Regions from separate parts of the Bifidobacterium sp. RTP21102st3_E2_RTP21102_210122 genome, predicted to be linked through region 1. Evidence: riboswitches for the same ligand, from Rfam matches in the RefSeq annotation. Region 1 holds a riboswitch; the other holds the start of a gene.

Region 1 (3,138 bases):
CGGTGCTGCAGGTCAGGGCGGCCAGCCGTATGGCGGCTACGGCCAATCGCCGTACGGCAATGCCGGCGGCTATGGCTATGAGGAGGCCCCGCGCCCCGAAAACGGCGAGGACCGCAACTCCAAGATCAGCCTGACCCTGCGTCAGGCGGTCAAGGGCGCTACCGTGTCCCTGTCCGTGGACGGCAAGAAGTTCAAGGCCCACGTGCCTGCGGGCGTCAAGGACGGACAGAAAATCAAGCTGGCCGGCAAGGGCAAGCCAGGCATCAACGGCGGCAAGGCCGGTGACCTGTACCTGCACGTCACCGTCAAGCCCGATGCCACATTCTCGATGCGCGGCCATGATATCGTCATGGACCTGCCCGTCACCGTGGGCCAGGCCGTGGCCGGTGGCAAGGTCGAGGCCAAGGATATCGATGGCAATCCCGTCACCTTCAAGGTGCCGGCAGGCTCCAGCTCCGGCGCGGAAGTCAAGCTCGCGGGACTTGGCGTCCAGCGCAGCAACCAGCCGGGCGATCTGATCGGCCGTGTGCAGATCATGGTCCCCGCCAAGCCGGGTCTGGCCGTCAAGCACGCCGCCAAAGAATTCGACGAAAAAGCCGGCGACTATCTCAGCCTGTAATCAGGAGGTGAACAATGGCGCGGTTAGCCAACCAGATGAAGCAGTTGTACGCGATGTGCGCAACCGCGCTCGTGATGGGCAGGGCCGATCTCGACGGAGCCGATGACGTCGGCTTCGACATCGAACTGCCCATCTTCACCGTCGGCCAGACCGCCGAGTTGGCCAACATTCACCCCCAGACCCTCCGTCAGTACGACCGCCTCGGTTTGGTTCGTCCGCAGCGCACCGATGGCGGCGCACGCCGCTACTGCCTGCGCGACATTGCCCGCCTGACCCGAGCTCAGCGCCTGAGCCAGGATGAGGGCATCAATCTTTCCGGTATCGCGCGCATTTTGGTCCTCGAAGAAGAGAATCGCCAACTGCGCCGCGAAGTCAAACGCATGCAAACCGGCGACCAGGAGAGCGTTTTCGCCGCAGGCCGTGACGGCAATATCGTGGAGGTACAACGCTCCAACCGCGCCCGCCTCTGGCGCAACGCCATCCGCCGCGAAACCCGCGAACTGCCCGGCCGCGATACTGCCGCCGATATCGCTGCCGGCGCCACCGGCGACTCCAACTACACTCCCGCCGACTCCAAGTCCATGGTCCTGTGGGGTTGGTGAGTCTGGCCGCATTGCTTCGATTCCTTCTCCATTCGTAAAACTGTTTGTTATCTCACATCGGGCAGCTGCCGAAAAAAAGCACGAATCTTCTTGACGGAGATGTCAAGGTTTGTTACGGTGACGTGCGAAAACCGATTCGTAAGGGGTGCTTTAGGCTGAGACGGTATGTGCCGAACCCTTCGAACCTGTGAGCTAACACTCGCGTAGGGAATGCGACGGTTGAACTCCTCTGTTCGGCTCGGCATCCCATATGCGCGTTGAGAGAGAGGAAGCGTATGTCAATACGCAAGGAGCTGACCGCCCAGAACGTACTGCTGGGTTTCCAGCATGTGCTTGTTTCCAACGTCTGGCTTGATCCGGTGTTTGTGGCCGGAGCAATCGGCTTACCTATTGCCCTGTCGTCGAACATGATTAACGCCATCTTCATCGTCTCTGGTCTGGTCACTTTGATTCAGGCCACTCGGCTGGTTCGCCTGCCGGTGGTGCAGGGGCCGTCAGCTGCGTTTGACGCGTTGATGATCGCGGCAGGTACGGCCGGCATGCTGGGGGCGGCGAGTTCGTCCATTCTCATCGCTTCGCTTGTGTTCCTGTTGCTGTGCCTGACCGGTGTGATAGAGCGGATGCGGTTCCTGTTCTCTCCGATGATTTCGGGCGTGGTCATCTTTATGGTCGGTGTCTCGCTGTCTGGATTCACGCTGAGCGAGTTTCTAGGCGGGGCTCCCGGCGACAAGACGTTCGCCGATCCGCACATCCTGACCGTGTCGATTCTGACCACGGCGATTGTGCTTGTCCTGTCGTTGCTCGGCAAGGGCCTGCTCAAGTCGTTCTCATTCCTCATCGCGCTCGTCGTCGGCACCGTGGTCGCCGCAGCGTTTGGCATGGTGGACTTCTCTCCTGTGGCATCCAAGGGATGGTTGGGCCTGCCGACCTTCCTGCCCTACGGTCCGTTCACATTTGACTGGAAGATCTTCATCCCGTTCTTCATCGCCTACATGGTTGCCGTCATGGAAGCTCTCGGCGTCTATCAGGCGGCTTCTGAGATTCAGGGCACGCCCCTCGAACGCAAGCAGGTGCGCTACGGTCTTGCCGGCGAGGCGGCCGGTTCAGCCATTTCCTCGCTGATTGGTGGATTCACCACCACCGCCTACCCGCAAAATGTCGGCCTGCTCAACCTGACCGGCGAAGGCAAGTTGCGCACGCGCACGCCTGTGATCATCGCCGCTGTGCTGTTGCTGATTCTGGGCTTCGTGCCAAAGGCGGGCGCGTTGCTGTCCGTCATTCCCTCGGCAGTCGTCGGAGGCATTTTCCTGCCGGCTGCGGCCAGCCTAATCGTGACCGGCCTGCGCGCCCTGCGCAAGGTCGCTGATGACGAGCGCCGTCAAACGGTCATCGGCATGTCTCTGTTGCTCGGCATCGCCCTGCCCAAGGCGCTCTCCGGCCTGACCGGCGGCGCAAGCGTGTTCTTTGGCAACAACATCATGGTCGGTGTATTCAGCGCCATCATTCTCAATGCGCTTTTCGTCGCTCTTCCGGATTTGGTGGCGAAGCATCGTGCGCCGGCGTCCGTGGATGTTCCAGCAGCCGATCCGGCGGATGGGACTGGCGCTGCGGCGTACGATGAACGATAATGCTGGTTGATATTGGATATTGACAGGAGCGATGCAATGACTGATGTGATGGATGACGCGCGTCGTATCAAGCGCGGGATTCTGGATTTTATCCATACCTATGGCTGTGAGCAGGCCCCGGAAGAGGCGTTTGGTGCGTTGGCGCGCGACGTGTTCATCTATCAGTACACGTATGATCTGCCGTACCGTCGTTACTGCGCGGCTAAACGCGTCACCCCCGCAACGCTCAAGGATTGGCGGGAGATTCCGCCGATGCCGGTGGACGGGTTCAAGCACCTTGACCTTTCGA
Region 2 (3,138 bases), on a different contig from region 1:
GCGTCGACGAGCTCGTAGTAGGTATCAACCGTCACATCCGGGTTGAGCGCGCGGATGGCTGTGGCCGCGGATTCCACTTTGGGCGCTCCGACACGTGCAGTGGTATGGATGATTTGGCGTTGCAGATTGCTCATATCCACCACATCGCCGTCCACCAGTCCGATATGGCCGACGCCGGCCGCCGCCAGATACAGGGCGGCCGGAGAACCAAGACCGCCCGCTCCGATGATGAGCACGCTGGAGGCCAGCAACCGCTTTTGCCCTTTGACCCCCACACCCTTCAAAATCAGATGGCGCGCGTACCGCTCCACCTGTTCATCAGTCAATGCCATGTTTTCTCCATGTTTCCATCTCCCCTCAGTCCGCTACGCGGCCAGCTCCCCTCAGAGAGGGGAGCTAATAAAAGTGTCAGTGCAAATACCCCGTAGTCGGGCTGGACGGCACAGCCTGTCCCTCGGTCACTTTGCCAAGGCCAGACAAATACGCCGCACGACCAGCATCGATGGCGTGCTTGAACGCCTCAGCCATCAGCGGGATATTGCCAGCAGAGGCAACGGCCGTGTACGCCATCACCGCATCCGCACCCATCTCCATCGCATCGCAGGCCTGGCTCGGACGGCCGATACCAGCGTCGATGATGACCGGCACATGCGCGTTGGCGATGATGATTTCGATGAAGTCACGCATGCGCAGGCCCATATTGGAGCCGATCAACGAACCGAGCGGCATAACGGCAGCGGCACCGGCCTCCTCCAGCTGACGGGCCGCAATCGGGTCCGGGAACATGTAGGGCATGACCACGAAGCCTTCCTTGGCCAGCATTTCGGTGGCTCGGATGGTTTCGGCGTTGTCCGGCAAGAGGTACTTGGTCTCGTGTTCGATTTCGACCTTGACGAAGTCGGTGTGGCACACTTCGCGTGCCAGTCGGGCGATACGCACGGCTTCCTCGGCGTTGCGCGCACCGGAGGTGTTGGGCAGCAGCGTAATGCCTTCGGGAATGTAGTCGAGCACGCTGTTCTCGGTGGTCTGCGCGCGGCGCAGTGCCATGGTGACGATTTGCGTGCCTGCATGTTCGACCGTAGCCTTGATGAGGTTCAGGTCGTAGCGGCCGGAGCCCAGAATGAATCGCGACTGGAACTCGTGACCGCCCAGGTTCAGCGGCTTGTCTTCCACCGGGAGAATCGGCGCGGCGGTGCCGACCGGATTGGTGACGGCGGGCTGCGGCGGCAGCGGAGTCGCCTCAACAGATGCTTCAGTAACCGGATTAATATTGCTCATAGCTTTTCCTTTCATCCACCCTGTACAAACTGCACAATTTCCATGACGCACTGGTCGTCGAGCATGGCGTCGGCACGCTTATCGCGCGGGATAATCTCACCATTGAGTTCGATGGCCACACGCTCGGCGCGGAATCCGTGCGCTTCGAGATAATCGGCGACGCTGACCGGCGTCTCGAGCGTGACCTGCTCTCCGTTGACCTGCATAATATCCTTTCAGATAGTAAAAAAGGGTGCACGAAACGAACCGTACCTTAAGTGGTGCGCCCATTCATGAACCCAATCATGCGACCGTTCGACCGCTGTGATGTATTGGCTCCATCACGACCGTCTCACGGCTGAATTATGCAAACGGAATGAAAGCTGTATCGGAGAACCCGGCAAATCTGCGACAACGATTCCTTACGGCGGCATGACCCGCGTCAAGTTCCCCGGTCGAAGTCTGGCGACTTCCTCTCAGCCTCACGGCTCCCGTTCGTTACGGTTTCTCAGTGTATGCCGTTGCAGTGACAACAACAAAATAGAGCTCCCTCATCAGAGGGAGCTTCATTGGGACTAGAACGTGCCGGGGGCTTTGTAGGCGGAGCCATCCGACGTGGATGCGGGGAAGAGCTTGAGTTCTTCGACCTCGGCCTTGGCGTCGGCGATCTGCTCGCGCACGCGACCGTAAGCGGTGCCGCCCTTGCCGTTGCGGGAGTCGACCGAACCGTGGCTGGAGAGCACTTCGCGTACTCCCGGAGCCTTGTCGGCCGGCAGGAACGCGGCGAAGGTCTCGATGAAGTCATTGTCGGTCAGATCCCACAGTTCCTGGCCGCGGCCTTCGGCGAGCTTGACGCAGGCACCAGAGAGCTCGTGCGCGTGGCGGAACGGCACCCCGTTCTTGACGAGCCATTCGGCGATGTCGGTGGCCAGCGCGAAGCCGGTCGGAGCTTCCTCTTCCAGGCGGTCGCCGTCGAAGTGCATGGTCCTGACCATGCCGGTGAAGGCGGGCAGCAGCACTTCGAGCGTATCGACCTGGTCGAACACGGCCTCCTTGTCTTCCTGCAGATCGCGAGCGTAGGCGGTGGGCAGGCCCTTCAGGGTGGCCAGCAGGCCGGTCAGATCGCCGATGAGTCGGCCGGACTTGCCGCGGGCGAGCTCGGCGATATCCGGGTTCTTCTTCTGCGGCATGATGGAGGAGCCGGTGGAATAGCCGTCGTCGAGCTTGACGAAGGCGAACTCCTGGGTGTTCCAGATGATGATCTCCTCGGACAGGCGGGAGATGTCCACGCCGGTCATGGCGGCCACGAACGCGAATTCGGCCACGAGATCACGTGCGGCGGTGCCATCGATGGAGTTGTCGGTCACGCGGGAGAAGCCGAGCTCACGCGCCACGGCCTCCGGGTCGAGGCCGAGCGTGTTGCCGGCCAGTGCGCCGGAGCCGTACGGGGAGGCGTTGATGCGCTTGTCCCAGTCGATCAGTCGCTGCACGTCGCGAATCAGCGGCCAAGCGTGGGCCATGAGCTGGTGCGCGAGCAGCACGGGCTGGGCGTGCTGCATGTGGGTGCGGCCCGGCATCACGGTGCGGCCGGCCTTTTCGCTCTGCTCGATCAGGGCGTTGACGAGGTCAAGCAGGAGTCCGGCGATTACGCGGGAGTGACGGCGCAACCACATGCGAATCAGGCAGGCGATCTGGTCGTTGCGGGAACGGCCGGCCCTGAGCTTGCCGCCGAGTTCATCACCGGCAATGTCAATCAGACCGCGTTCGAGGGCGGTGGCCTCGTCCTCATCGTCTTCGATGGGGGCGAAGGAGCCATCGTCAACGTGGCGCTGGAGCGTGTCGAGCGCATCCTCCATGCGCTGCAGCTCGTCGGCGGTCAGA

Evidence for each region. Region 1 has a riboswitch for thiamine pyrophosphate ahead of AB5287_RS06480 (nucleobase:cation symporter-2 family protein). Riboswitches for the same ligand answer to the same signal wherever they lie in the genome.
Region 2: linked by a shared signal. The riboswitch ahead of thiS (sulfur carrier protein ThiS) and the one ahead of AB5287_RS06480 (nucleobase:cation symporter-2 family protein) in region 1 are both predicted to bind thiamine pyrophosphate.

What each region holds. Positions count from the first base shown of each region.
Region 1 is NZ_JBCPAN010000004.1:164,276-167,413, forward strand. Features, by position in the region: gene AB5287_RS06470 (DnaJ C-terminal domain-containing protein) at 1-619, shown strand, start outside; gene AB5287_RS06475 (heat shock protein transcriptional repressor HspR) at 634-1,221, shown strand; TPP riboswitch at 1,353-1,449, shown strand; gene AB5287_RS06480 (nucleobase:cation symporter-2 family protein) at 1,497-2,849, shown strand; gene AB5287_RS06485 (coenzyme F390 synthetase) at 2,886-3,138, shown strand, end outside.
Region 2 is NZ_JBCPAN010000002.1:335,268-338,405, reverse strand. Features, by position in the region: gene thiF (thiazole biosynthesis adenylyltransferase ThiF) at 1-332, opposite strand, end outside; gene AB5287_RS03420 (thiazole synthase) at 409-1,278, opposite strand; gene thiS (sulfur carrier protein ThiS) at 1,290-1,484, opposite strand; TPP riboswitch at 1,659-1,762, opposite strand; gene argH (argininosuccinate lyase) at 1,833-3,138, opposite strand, start outside.